One region of the Arsenicicoccus dermatophilus genome, then DNA from elsewhere that is predicted to be linked to it. Evidence: predicted binding sites of a transcription regulator. Region 1 holds the regulator's gene; the other holds the start of a gene.
The links. The regulator LexA, encoded in region 1, represses DNA repair genes until DNA is damaged. The targets are predictions, from matches to a motif close to TCGAACANNTGTTCGA.
Positions count from the first base shown of each region.

Region 2: MM438_RS06195 (DUF6504 family protein) is a predicted target of LexA. The motif match lies at 2,008-2,023, and genes of this name have one in related genera.

Region 1 covers NZ_JAKZHU010000001.1:2,106,881-2,113,910, forward strand. The annotation lists gene nrdR (transcriptional regulator NrdR) at 1-104, opposite strand, end outside; gene MM438_RS09705 (hypothetical protein) at 413-556, shown strand; gene MM438_RS09710 (DUF6318 family protein) at 648-1,112, shown strand; gene MM438_RS09715 (hypothetical protein) at 2,122-2,346, shown strand; gene MM438_RS09720 (LysM peptidoglycan-binding domain-containing protein) at 2,584-2,976, opposite strand; gene lexA (transcriptional repressor LexA) at 3,232-3,930, shown strand; gene MM438_RS09730 (NAD-dependent protein deacetylase) at 3,975-4,856, opposite strand; gene MM438_RS09735 (LysR family transcriptional regulator) at 4,980-5,915, shown strand; gene MM438_RS09740 (DNA internalization-related competence protein ComEC/Rec2) at 6,072-7,030, opposite strand, start outside.
Region 2 covers NZ_JAKZHU010000001.1:1,326,857-1,333,886, forward strand. The annotation lists gene dnaE (DNA polymerase III subunit alpha) at 1-828, opposite strand, end outside; gene MM438_RS16680 (PHP domain-containing protein) at 801-1,100, opposite strand; gene MM438_RS06190 (SAV_6107 family HEPN domain-containing protein) at 1,090-1,521, opposite strand; gene MM438_RS06195 (DUF6504 family protein) at 1,684-1,962, opposite strand; gene MM438_RS06200 (DUF4126 domain-containing protein) at 2,201-2,881, shown strand; gene metF (methylenetetrahydrofolate reductase [NAD(P)H]) at 2,953-3,867, opposite strand; gene MM438_RS06210 (polyprenyl synthetase family protein) at 3,956-5,053, shown strand; gene MM438_RS06215 (Rv2175c family DNA-binding protein) at 5,143-5,535, opposite strand; gene MM438_RS06220 (lytic transglycosylase domain-containing protein) at 5,985-6,713, shown strand; gene pknB (Stk1 family PASTA domain-containing Ser/Thr kinase) at 6,746-7,030, shown strand, end outside.

The DNA of each region.
Region 1 (7,030 bases):
TGGCAGGCGGGGCACTGGCGCCGGCGCCGGATCGCGGAGCCGTCGTCGGCGGTGCGGCTGTCGATCACCCGGGAGTCGGTGTTGCGGCAGAACGGGCAGTGCACGACGACTCCTCCTCCCTGGGCCTGTGGACGATCTTGTTGACAACCTGTGGTCAACCCAGCCGCCCCTGTTGACAGAGGCGTGCCGCCCGTGGACTACATGTGGATGACTTACACCCATGTAACCACTAGATGTAGTGATCCTACGGCCGCGACGCCCCAATGATCCACAACGTTCACCCCGGTGACGCGTCACCGCAGGTCACACGGCGTGTTGAACCATGCGTGTCTTTTCAGATACTTAGAGTTACTTGTCGGTTGACCCGGGGCCGCCGGTCCGGGGATCCCCCGCCATCCGTACCCTGGCCCTCATGAACCGCCGCGATCTCGCCCTCATCCTGCTCGGCCTTCTCCTGGTCATGGTGGCCTTGTGGACCAAGGTCACCGTCCTGATGGTCCCGGCGGTCGCGTTCGTCGTCTACGGCGTCTACTCCTACTCGCGCTCGCGCCGCTGACCGGACCCGCCCTCGGGCCGCCGGCCTCCTTGTCCACAGCCACTCGTATGACGCTCCGCGCGCGACCGCGCGCGGTGGCTAGCGTCGAAGCATGCGTGGACACCGACTGGCCGCACCACTCCTGACCCTCGCCGTCGCCGGCTGCTCGGCCACGCCGGTCGCCGCCCCCACGGCCACCCGGGAGCTGCCGCCGCCGTTGAGCAGCGGCACCACGGTCCCCGCGCCGCCGTCGACCCCCGCACAGCCCACGAGCACGGCCCCCGCCTCCGCTGCGCCACCCATCCGCGGGGACGCCACCGCCGGCATCCCCGCCGCCGCCAGGGCCCACACCCCCGAGGGCGCCGAGGCCTTCGTGCGGTACTTCATCGACCAGGTCAACGTCGCCTGGACCACCCCACGCACCGGGCTGATCGCCTCCCTGAGCCTCCCCACCTGCAAGAGCTGCACCAACCTCGAAAAGGGCGCCGCGGACATGGCTGCCGCGGACTCCCACTACGCCAAGCCGATGCTCACCCTTAAGAATGAGGTTTTCTCACCAGGAGAGGGGCTCCGGTAGCGGGGCAGGATCCTGACCTGCTGGGATGCGACATGGAAACCCCGCTGTGAATCACCCTGGTCCGCGGCACCTCTCCCGAACCGTTCCGAGAGCTATTGCACCAGGTCACGGCGCTGCCCGCGCGGTGTCTCGATCGCCTGGTGAGAAAACCTCAATGTTAGCTACGCAGTCGATACTGGCGATAATTCGGAGTTGGTCACCGCCCACATCGTGGATACGCCCGCAAGATACGTTCGGGAAGGTCAGGAGGTATCCCCAACCCGAGGAGTGCAGGTAGACGAGCGAGCCTTCGTACTCCAGTGGAAGGTAGACCGTTGGATGTTGCGCGAAATTGACTTGGTCCGATGATCCTCACCCTGGTTTCGGAGGCCCCCGCACCCATTGACATTCGCGGTCAGATTGCTAGCGGTGGAATTCGCGTTCGAGCCCGATTCAATCGACCACCGCGCGCGCTGGGTCAGCCCTCCCAACGTGCCCGTTTGCCCCTTCCGGCGCCCGCAGCGATAACGCTGCCTCGACCAATCAGCGCTGCCCCCGCACCCCGAGAGGCAGCCCCACACGACACTTCCACCGCTGGTCCGATCTTCCGTCAGGCCATCGGCCACGGCTACTACGGCCCCTCCCGGATCGCGGGTTCCTCTGAGGCGAATGCGGACGTCCTCGTGCGCACGCTCTTCGTGCCGCCCCCGCTTGCCAATCCGGCTCCCCTGGCCCCCGCCGAGGCAGCACCATCCGCACCGCCGGCACCCGGCGCGCCGCCTCCGCCGCAGCCCCAGCTGACATTGCCGATGATCCTGGCCGCGTTCGTCAACACGCCCTTCGCCAAGCCCACGGCCCAGGTCCAACCGGTTGGCGGCCGCACGCTGGTCACCCTGCCGACCTACGTCTCCCTGGGGTGGGAGGACGAGGGCTACGAGCCGGGTGAGACCAGGACCACCCAGCTGCTCGGGCACGCCGTCGCCATCCGACCTGTCGGGGCGAGCTACCTCTACGACTTCGGTGACGGGTCGTGGGCCCGACGACACGCAGGGGTGGTCCCTACCCGACGGGGGACGTCACCTTCGCCTACCGCCATGCCGGGACCTACCAGATCCGGATCACGGCGACCTACACCGGGGAGTTCTCCGTCGACGGCGGGCCGTGGACGCCTGTCGCCACGACCGTCCCGATCCCTGGGCCGGGAACGCCGCTCGACGTCCGGACCAGCCGCAACGAGCTGATCCAGGGCGGTTGAGCCCGGCGCCTGGCAGAGGCGGCTCGTCACGGTGTGCCTCGTGGCTGCCCAGGCCCCCTGACCCGGGCCGCCACGATGCAGTCACTGCTCCCGCCGCCTGCTGCGACAGGCGAGGTGCGCGCCTCCAGGTCTTGCAGCAGCACGTGACCGGCACGCCCTCACGCCTCGAGGGCCCGCACCGCGGGATGGTGGAGCGGCCGCAACGGCCGAGGGGGCCTGTCGGCCGGGGAGCCCGGCTCAGCGGCCGGGGATGACGAGCTCCTGGCCGGCCATGACCTGATCCGTGGGCAGGCCGTTGACCCGCACGATCTCCAGGACGGCCAGGTCGTTGCGCATGCCGGGCAGCTCGCGGGCGGCCACGGACGACAGGGAGTCGCCGGCTGCGACCTGCACGGTGTGGCGATGGGTGGCCGCCGGTGCTGCGTGAGCCACGGCGCTCCAGGTGGAGAGGGCCGCGGCCGCGAGCAGCAGGACCATCAGGACGAGCCGCACCCGCCGGCCTCGACGCGTCAGCCGGAGCGGCCGCCGCGGGGCGGGGACTGCTGCCCCCGTGGGCACGAGACGCAGGTGCGGACGCGTCGGCGCGTCGGTCGTGGTGACCGCCCCACCCCGCACGGGTGCTGCACTCATCGTCTCCTCCTTCTCCGAGCCAGCCAAGCGACTCGCTCGTGTGTTCGATAGAACGTATGTACGAAGTTACAGCATGGTCGTGGCAGAGGGAAGGACTCGCGTCGAATCCGTGTTTGAAACACCCGATCGACCCCGGTAGCCTCGTGACCACGGGAGAGACTCAACCAGGGAGCACCGACACACCCCCTGGGCCGGGCCGCGATCGCCCGCCATCCACGCAGGTCACCGCCCGCGACAGAGCAGAGGAAGACCACCATGGCCAAGGTCACGAGCCTGCCCGAGCGGGACGACCGCCCGGCCCTGACGATGCGTCAGCGCAAGATCCTGGAGCACATCCGCAGCACCGTGGAGACCAGGGGCTACCCGCCGAGCATCCGCGAGATCGGGGACGCCGTGGGACTGGCCAGCGTCAGCAGCGTGTCCCACCAGCTGCTGACGCTGGAGCGCAAGGGCTACCTGCGCCGGGACCCCAACCGACCCCGCGCCATCGAGGTCGTCGCCCCCGAGTGGACCCCGGAGACCTTCCACGCCGAGGCGCTCGGCTCCGTCGACGCGGGTGAGGGCAGCGAGGGACGTCCTGCGGCGTCCTACGTGCCCGTCCTGGGTCGGATCGCCGCCGGCATACCCATCACCGCCGAGGAGGCCGTCGAGGACGTGTTCCCCCTCCCCCGCCAGGTCGTCGGCGAGGGCCAGCTGTTCCTGCTCAAGGTGGTCGGCGACTCGATGATCGAGGCGGCGATCTGCGACGGCGACTGGGTGGTCGTGCGCCAGCAGCCGGACGCCGACAACGGCGACATCGTCGCGGCCATGCTGGACGGCGAGGCCACCGTCAAGACCTTCAAGCGCCAGGACAGCCACGTGTGGCTGCTCCCCCACAACCCTGCTTTCGAGCCCATCGACGGAGACCACGCCACCGTGCTGGGCAAGGTCACCGCGGTCCTGCGCTCCATCTGAGCCTGCGGGCCGGTCATGGACGGCGGGGCCGCCTCGTCAGGTGCTCAGGTCAGTCCGAGAGGCAGGCCGGTGGCGTACTCCCCGTCCACGACCGGCCCCAGGTCCTCCTCGATCCCGAGGCGGTGCGCGAGAGCCGTCAGCGACGCTCCGAGGGGGGCGTCGAGCTGCCAGGTGGCCTCGTCGTCGCCCCGGGTGCGTCCCCGGGTGATGATCGCGACGGGTATGTCGAGGGCGTGGGCCCGGCGCACGAAGCGGTAGCCGCTCATCACCTTCAGGCTGGACCCCAGCACCAGCAGCGCCGACGCGGACTCCACCCGGCGGTAGGCCTCGTCGACCCGCTCGCGGGGCACCGACTCGCCGAAGTAGACGACGTCAGGCTTGAGGGTGTCGGCCCCGCAGACCAGGCAACGCGCGAGGTGGAAGCCCGCGACCACCTCGTCCGGCAGCGCCACGTCGCCGTCCGGGCGGACCTCGTCCGTCGTCGCGCCGAAGCCGGGGTTGGCCTCGGCCAGCCGGCGCTGGACCACCTCCCGCGAGGTGCGGTCCTCGCAGGTCAGGCAGCGCACGACGGCGAGGGTGCCATGCAGCTCGAGCACGTCGGTCGACCCGGCCTCCTGGTGCAGGCCGTCGACGTTCTGGGTCACGAGCCCGGTGATCATGCCGTGCCCCTGGAGGGCGGCGACGGCGCGGTGGCCGGCATTGGGCCGAGCGGCGGCGAAGCGCTCCCACCCGACGTAGGCGCGTGCCCAGTACCGCCGGCGGGCGTCGGGGGTGGCCGTGAACTCGGCATAGGTCATGGGCTGGACGCGACGCCGACCGTCCGGGCCGCGGTAGTCGGGGATGCCGGACTCGGTGCTCATCCCCGCCCCGGTGAGGGCGACGACCCCGCCGCCGTGCACGGCGCGGGCGATCTGGTCGAGGATCATCGGCTCCACGGCTCCAGTATGCGGTCGCCAGGCCACCGAGCCGCCGACCCGACAACGTTTCATCCATAGGCGCAGGTAGGCCAAAGGAACGCTTGGATAACTAGCCGTTATAGCATCAGCGCCATGATCGACGCCGCAGGTCTGCGAGTCATGAAGGCCATCGCCGACGAGGGCAGCTTCACCGGGGCCGCGTCCTCGCTGGGCTTCACCCAACCGGCGATCTCCCAGATGGTGCGGCGGCTGGAGCAGCGCACCGGCACCGCCCTCGTGGAGCGGATCGGCCGCCAGGTGCGGCTGACCGAGGCCGGCGAGGTGCTGGCGCGCCACGCCCACGGTGTGCTGGCCGCTCTGGACGCCGCCGAGGAGGAGGTCGCCGCCATCGCGGGCCTGCGGGCGGGCCGGGTCCGGATCCGGTCCTTCCCGTCCGCGACCGCCACGATCGTGCCGGGTGCGCTGGCCCAGGTGCACCGGCAGCACCCCGGTCTGACGGTGACCTTCGGCGAGGACGAACCGCCGGAGGCGATCGCGGCGCTGCGCCGGGGCGACTGCGACCTGGTGGTCGGTTTCACCTACGAGGGCACCCGGACTCCCACCGAGGACGCCGACCTGGAGCAGCTGGGCACCACTCCCCTGCTGGTCGACGAGGTGCGGCTCGCCCTCCCGGTCGACCACCCGCTCGCCGAGGAGGAGGTCGTCCGCCTGGCCGACCTGGCCGAGGACGACTGGATCGCAGGCTGTCCCCGCTGCCGGGTGCACATGCTGGGTATGGCGGCCGACGCGGGCTTCATGCCGCGCCTGTCCTTCGAGACCGAGGACTACGTGGCGCAGCTCGGGCTCGTGGGCGCCGGGCTCGGCGTCGCCCTGATCCCGGACCTCATGCTGCGCCGGGCGAGCAACCCGGGCGTGGCGATCCGGCCCCTGGATCCCCCCTCCCGGCGCCACATCCAGGCGGTCACGACCCCCGACCTGCACAAGGTTCCGGCGGTCGCGGCCACCATCGCCGCCCTGCGCAGCAGCGCCGAGGAGTTCGCCCACGGCCCGGGCCCGGCCTCCCGCTGACGCGGACCGGCGCGTCACGACCGACGCGCGGATCGGTGTCGACACCCATCCGCGTCGACACCGACCTGCGCCGCCACGACGAGCCGACCGTCGAGCTCGCGTCGGCCTCGCCGTCGCGGCTCCACCGACCTCCCTCGCCCGAGGGTCCCACCTCCGTCAGCGCCCTCGCCGGGCCAGACGCAGGTCCGCGCCGTGGCCGAGCACGGCCAGGTCGCCGGACTGGTCGGTGCGAGCCACCGTGCTCCCCACCTCCCGCAGCGCGGTGAGCGCCGACGGCGCCGGCTGGCCGTAGTCGTTGTCCTGCCCCACGCTGATGAGAGCCAGGGGCGCGTGCACGGACCGGAGCAGGGCCCGGTCCTGCTTGGCCGAGCCGTGGTGGGCGACCTTGAGCACGTCGACGTCGGGCCAGCGTGCACCCATCGTGCGGCGCACGTCGGCGGCGGCTTCCGGCTCGATGTCGCCGGTGAGCAGCAGCCGGGTCCCCCGCACCTCGACGAGCAGCACCAGGCTGGCGTTGTTGGGCACGGACCCGTCGTGGATCTCCCGGCGCGGGCCGAGGACCTGGGCGTGGACGTCGCCCACGTCGAGGCGGTCGCCGGCGCGGGCCACCTGGGCGGTCAGGTGGTGCGCGGCCGCCGAGCGCTCGACCCGGCGGGCCTCGCCCTCGGGGTCGCGGGTGGCGGTGACCATCAACCGGGCGGTCGGACAGGCGTCGAGAACCTCGTCCAGACCCCCGCTGTGGTCGTTGTGGAAGTGGGTGACCACGACGGCGTCCAGCTCGTGGATCCCGAGTCGGGACAGGCAGTCCCGGGCTGCCGGACCAGGTGGTCCGACGTCGACGAGCACGCCCCGGCCGGGTCCGGAGGACAGCACGATCCCGTCGCCCTGGCCCACGTCGCAGACGACGGCCGACCAACCGGGCACCGGCCAGGCGGCCCCGGTCGTCGGCAGGCACCAGGCCAGGAGCGCCACCACGACGGCAGCGGCGAGGACCGGTCGCAGCCGGGCCCACCAGGCCAGGCGTCGGCCGGTGAGGACGAGGAGCACGGTGAGGGCGGTCAGCAGGCCGGCCCCGACGGCGCCCTCGGCCCAGGGGATGGAGCCGTAGGGCACGT
Region 2 (7,030 bases), 780 kb from region 1:
GGCCGTGGCGTCCGGATAGCGCCGGTGCAGGGTCGAGCGGCACCGCTCGGTGAGCTCCGCCTGCGGGGTCCGACCAGGGCGTAGGTCGAGGATCCCCGGCTCGGGCAGCTGCACCGAGCCGAGCCCCAGGTCGGTGCGCGGGTCCAGCACGCAGTCCCCGGCCACCCGCAGGGTCGCCCGCACCAGCTCGGCGGCCCGGGCACCGTCGTCACCGCACACCAGCCGGGCCCGCTCGAGCATGTCACCGGTCGAGGCCAGGTGCCCCAGGGTGGTGACCCGGTCCAGGTGGCGGGTGTCGAGCACCACGAGGCGCCGTGCGGCGTCCAGGACGTCAGCGGTGATCGCCTCCTCCGGGCGGCCGTGCCGGACGGCAGCGGTGAGCACGTCCGGCACCCCGGTCTCGTCGGCGAGGGCCAGCAGCCCGGCGGCCTGGCGGCGGCTGCCGACCGACCCCGGCGGGCCCTGGTGGCAGAAGACCTCGACGACCAGCGACCCCTGCGGCAGCGCCCGGCGCCAGCGCTCCAACAGGGTGCGGGCCAGGTCGGAGCGGCCCCGCAGCAGGGCCCGTCCGACATCGGAGTCGGGACCCACCAGGACGGTCAGCGCGGCCTCGTCCGCCGTCCGGCCCGGACCCGCGCCCCGGCTCCCCTCGGCGAGCAGCCGGACGTGCTCGGCCACCAGGTCCAGGCTGGTCACGGGCTCGCCCCGCTCCCCCGCGAGATGGGTGGCCGTGACCAGCCGGCACAGTCGCGCCCAGCCCTGGCCCCGCCCCACGCGGGCCTGCCCGCGGGCGAGCACCGTCACCCGCGGCAGGCGCGGATCCACCACGGCGCCGCCCGCACCGGGGTGCGCCCCGCGGGGCGCACCACCTGACCGGCGTGCTCCCCCACCGCCAGGTCGACGCCCAGGATCGGGGCGACCTGCGCGGCCAGGCAGGCCTGCGCGAACTTCACCGCGCCGTAGAGCCCGTCGCGGTCGGTCAGGGCCAGCGCCCGCTGACCGTGCCCCGCGGCCAGGGCGACCAGGTCGGCGGGGGTCGTCGTGCCGTAGCGCAGCGAGTGCCCCGACGCGACGTGCAGGTGGACGAAGTCAGCAGACACCGGTGGCCACCTGCAACGACGGCAAGGGGGCGTGCGGCGCCACCCCCAACGAGGACTCCACCAGCCCCAGGAAGGTCTCCGAGGCCCGGACCAGGTCGTCGGCGGCGCGGACCGGCACCGGGCCGCCCCGCTCCGCGACCGCCCGCCGCCGCGCCGAGGCGGTGTAGAACGCCGCCCACTCCGTCAGCTCCGGCGCCGCCGGCGGCAGCAGCTCCCAGACGCTGCGAGGTCGTCCCTTGGCCGTGGGACGACCCCGGGTGGCGAGCAGAGCCGCCGCCGCGCGCAGGCCCGCCAGGTGCGCCGCCACGTAGCGGTCGGCGGGGCTCGTCGCGGTGATCGCCTCGCCCAGCGCCGCGTAGGCCCGGTCCAGCAGGTCCAGGCTCGCGCTCGCCAGCGGGGGTCGGGTCTCGGCGATGGTCATGTCGGGCACCTGCTCTCGGTCGTCGGTCGTGGTCGTATGCCGGGGTGGTGAGCCCGTCCCTCGGTCGGGTCCTCACGGGGGGACTCAGTCGATCTGTTGCCGACCGAGTCCGACCCCGCTCCGGGCCTCCCTCGTCCCTCGGTCGGGTCCTCACGGGGGGACTCAGTCGGAGAGCCCGACGAGCTGCCATCGCGCCCCCCGCACCGCCAGGTCGTAGACCCCCGGGACGCCGCAGCGGCCCGGAGCCGCCTCGACCCGCCATACCTCCTCCTCGAGGTCGGCCGCGGTGACCGAGCGGGTGTCCGGGACCTCGTGCCACCACGGGCGACGCTCGCGCCAGTGGTCGACGACGTCCCGCACGTCGTAGAGCCGACCCCGCCAGATGAACTGCAGCGGACGGTCCTCGTGGCGGACCTCGATCACCTCGTCACAACGGCGCATGGCCCCTCCTCAGAAGTCGGAAGATCGGGCGCTCGAACACCCAAGCCGAACACGTGTTCGACAAGAAGAACTCTAGGCGCCACCACCGACAGACCCCACCCCGTTGTCGCTCACGTGCGTATCGCCGCAGGTCAGAGCCTCCGTGACCGGATCGAGACCGGCGAGTCCCGGCGACCGGGAAGCACGGCTCCACCCCCGCCCTTACCGTGATGCCACATCCCCCGACCGAGGAGAACGAATGGGTACCGAGCTGCTGCCGATGGTCTTCACCAGCGGATGGGCGAGCGGCATCAACGCCTACGCCGTCGTGCTGGTGCTCGGCCTGGCGGGGAGGTTCTTCGCCATCGACCAGGTGCCCGCCGTCCTCACCCGGCCGGACGTGATGATCGCGGCCGGGGTGCTCTTCCTGCTCGAGATGTTCGCCGACAAGATCCCCTACGTGGACTCGGTCTGGGACAGCGTGCACACCGCGGTCCGGCCCGCCGTCGGCGCCACCCTCGGCTATCTCCTGGCCGGGCACGGCAGCTCGGGGCTGGAGCAGGCCTTCGCGGCCGCGACCGGCGGCTTCACCGCGCTGGCCAGCCACGGCGTCAAGGCGGGCCTGCGCGCCGGCGTCAACTCCTCCCCCGAGCCGGTGAGCAACGTCGCCGTCTCCACGGCCGAGGACGTCGCCGTCGTCGGCGTGATGACCCTCGCCACCGACCACCCCTGGGCCGCCGCGATCATCGCCGGCATCCTGCTCCTGGCCGGGATCGTCGCGATCGGCTTCCTGCTGCGCCGCATCGTCGGCGCCAAGCGACGCTACGACCGCTGGGGCACCGGCCTGATCGCCGACGCCCGCGCCGGCATCGGGCTCGGCGGCAGCAGCCGCGAGGAGCGCTCGGTGCACCCGGTCCACCGGGACGACCGAGAGGTATGACGGCCCGCCGGACCCCGGTCCGGCGCCTGCACCACGGTCCGGCCGGACGTACCCCCACCCGGACCGTGGTGTCAGTGGCCGAGGTTGGCGAAGACCTCGAGCGTCGCCGTGGAGCGGTTCATCGTGTAGAAGTGCAGCCCGGGGGCGCCCTCGTGCACCAGCCGCGAGGCGTGCTCGGTGGCGATCTCGACCCCCACCGCCCGGACGGCGTCCTCGTCGTCGGCGACGGCCTCCAGCCGGGAGGTCACCGCCGACGGCAGCGCGGCCCCCGACAGCTGGGCCATCCGCGCGATCTGGCGCAGGTTGGTGACCGGCATCAGACCCGGGATGATCGGCAACGAGCCACCGCGGGCGGACACCAGGTCCCGCAGCCGCAGGTAGTTGTCGACGTCGAAGACCATCTGGGTCACGGCGAAGTCTGCGCCCGCCCGCTGCTTGGCGACGAGCACGTCGGCGTCCTGCTCCAGCGAGGCGGACTCGGGGTGCTTGTCGGGGAAGGCCGCGACACCGACGGTGAAGTCGCCCAGGGAGCGCACCAGCTCGACGAGCTGCACGGCGTGGTCCAGGCCCTCGGGGTGCGGCGTCCACGGCGTCCCCAGCCCGCCCGCGGGGTCGCCGCGCAGGACCATGACGTTGCGGATGCCCGCGCCGGCATACTCCCCGACGACGCCGCGCAGCTCGGCGATCGAGGAGCCGACGCACGTCAGGTGCGCCATGGGCACGAGGGTGGTCTCGTCGGCGATCCGCCGGGTGACGCGAACCGTCCGGTCCCGTGTCGACCCGCCCGCGCCATAGGTCACCGACACGAAGCTGGGGCGCTTCTTCTCCAGCCGGCGCACCGCGTCCCACAGCACCTGCTCGGCGTCGTCGCTGCTGGGCGGGAAGAACTCGAACGAGAAGCTCGTCCCGGCCTCCGCCAGCATCTGCGGGATCGAGGTGGTGGCGAGGTCCTCGCGCGGGCTCAGGAAGGGCGCACCGGACGACATGCGCGGCACTCTAGGCGAGCCTGACCGCGTAGGCTCGGCCCCACCGACATGTGGGCACACCGCGTGTCGAGAGAGGGAGGCAGCCGGGATGACCACAGTCGGGACCGAGATCGTCGACCGCGCCCACCTGCGCCAGCGGGTCCAGGCCGAGATCGACGACGAGATCGCGCTGCGCTCGGCCCAGCTCGCCCCCGTCGGGCGGGACGCCCGGCTCCTCGTCGACGCGGTCGCGGAGCTGCTGCGCGGGGGCAAGCGACTGCGGGCGGCCTTCTGCTACTGGGGCTATCGCGCCGCCGGCGGGGTCGACAACGACGCGATCGTGCGGGCTGCGACCTCGATGGAGCTCTTCCAGGCCGCCGCGCTGATCCACGACGACGTGATGGACGACAGCGACACCCGTCGCGGCCTGCCCGCGGCGCACCGCCGCCTGGCCTCCCACCACGACGAGCAGGGCTGGGAGGGGCTGTCCGAGCGCTTCGGGCTGGCCGGGGCGATCCTCGCCGGCGACCTGTGCCTGACCTGGACCGACGCGATGTTCGCGACCTCGGGACTCTCCCGTCAGGAGATGCACGGCGCACGACCGGTCTTCGACGAGATGCGGACCCAGCTGATGGGCGGGCAGTTCCTCGACGTCATCGAGGCGGCCCGCGGGTGGGGCGAGCTGAGCCACGACCAGCGGCTGCGACGCGCCACCCGCGTGATCACCTACAAGTCTGCGAAGTACTCCGTCGAGCACCCCCTGCTCATCGGCGCCGCGGCCGCCGGGGCGCGCTCCACGGACCTGGCCCGGCTCGGCACCTTCGGGCTGGCGATCGGCCAGGCCTTCCAGCTGCGCGACGACCTGCTCGGGGTGTATGGCGATCCGGAGGCGACCGGCAAGCCCGCGGGCGACGACCTGCGCGAGGGCAAGCACACGATCCTGGTCGCCCACACGCTGGCCGGGCTGGACGCCGGGGCGGCGCAGGAGTTCGAGGACCGGCTGGGCGATCCCGCGCTCGACGACGCCGCGGTCGCGCAGATGCGCGACCAGATGGTTCGGGCGGGCGCCGTCGAGGCGGTCGAGCGGGACATCGAGCGGCTGGTCGCCGAGGGCATGGACGCGCTCGGCCAGACCCGTCACCTGCTGGACGAGGGCCGCGAGGTGCTCGCCGACCTCGCGGCCTACGCCACCCGCCGCAGCAGCTGACAGCGCCCGCGCGGCCGGTCCAAGGGCGCCGATCGAGGACGTCCTCGCGATCGACGCTGCGCGGCCGCAGGTCCCGTGCGCTCACGCGGTCAGAAGGCCATCTCCTGCGCCCGGCGCCGGATCTCGGTCTTGTGACCGGCCCGCAGGTCGGCGATCGGGGTGCCCTCGCGCAGCGTCTCGTCGGGCAGGTGCAGCCACTCGACGGCCTCGGCCTCGCTCAGGCCCGCGTCATACAGCACGGACAGGGTGCCCCGCAGGGATTCCAGCGGCAGCCCGTCCTGCACGAAGCCCTCGGGCACGCTGACGACCTTGCGCTCACCGCGCCGCACCGACGCCAGGTCGCCTTCCGCGAGCCATGAACGCACCTGCGACAGGGGGACGCCGGCCTGCTCGGCGAGGTCCGGCACGGTCAGCCAGCCGGGGACGACGTCCTCGATCGAGGCGAGCAGCTCAGGGGTGGGGGCAGCGTTGGATCGACTCACGGGGACCAGGGTGCCATGACCTGGGCGCTCGTCGAGGGCAGGCGGCACGGACGCACTGCCCTGGGACTCGGCCCCGGGACGCCTCCGACCGGGCGTCCACCCAGCCACCGGGGCCTGCGAGGGGCGCGCACCTAGGGGATCGACCTGCGCCCCCACCCACCTCGGGCCAGGCTGGCCCCATAGATCGATCAAAGAGGGTCCATTCCGTACGACTCGCGGCCGGCCTGGCCCGATCTGCACCGCCCGGCTCACGACCTCGGCGACCTCCCGCGACACGTCCCGGCGCCGCGCCTCCACCTGGCGTTCCGCCGACGAGCCCCGGCGGAACCGACCGCCCCCGGTTGGCCGGCAACGCCGGACAACTCTGCGCCGTGTGGGTGACTGTGCTTCACTGATTCGACACCATTCATTACGGATGTGTCGATCCTGATCCCCATCGAAGGACCTGCATGCCTCTCGTCGCCGGCCTTGCCGCTGCCGTTCTCGCTCAGACGATCGCCCCGGCCTCGCCCCTGCCCCCCGCCCCTCGGACCCACACCGTCCGCCGCGGGGACACGAGCTATGACATCGCCCGCCGGGCGGGAGTCCCCCTGGGCGACCTGGTCGCCGCCAACGCCCTCCCCCTCGGCGGCAGGCACCTGGTTCCCGGGGCCCGCCTGGTCATCCCTGGGCGGGCGGCCTCGCCCACCACCGCCCGTCCGGTCACCGCCCATCGCTCCGCCGCGGCCCGTCCTGCGGCCCACCGCCCGGCTGCTCCCCGTCCCGCGACCTCCCGGCGTCCCACCCCTGCCGGCCAGGCCCAGGTGCGAGCCCTCGTCGCCCGGGTCGCCGCCGAGCACGGGGTGGATCCTCGCCTGGCCCAGGCGCTCGCCCTCCAGGAGTCCAGCTGGCGCCAGGACGTCACCTCGCCCGTCGGCGCGCGCGGGATCATGCAGGTCATGCCCGCCAACGCCGCCTGGGCCTCGCGCCTTGCCGGGCGCCCCCTCGACCTGGCCAAGCCTCGGGACAACGTCACCGCGGGCGTCGTCATCCTCAAGCAGCTGCGGACGGCGGCGGGCGACGACGACACCGCGATCGGTGGCTACTACCAGGGTCTGCCGTCGATCCGGCAGCGCGGGATGTATGCCGAGACCCGCCGCTACGTCGCCCAGGTCAAGGCACACCGCGCACGGATGTGAGGGCGGGCACGGTCCCCACCTAGGATCACCTGGTGCCCACCCCCACCCCCCGCGCCGAGCCCGGGCGTGTCCTCGACGGACGCTACCGGCTGGTGCGTCATGTCGCCGACGGCGGGATGGCCACGGTGTGGGAGGCGCTCGACGAGCGGCTGGAGCGCTCGGTGGCGGTCAAGCTGCTGCGGCCCGGGCTCGCCGACAACCAGGCCTTCGCGGACCGTTTCCGACGTGAGGCGCGAGCCGCGGCCCGCCTCAACGACCCTCGCGTCGTCGCGGTCTACGACCAGGGCGCCGACGGGGTGGACATGTTCCTCGTCATG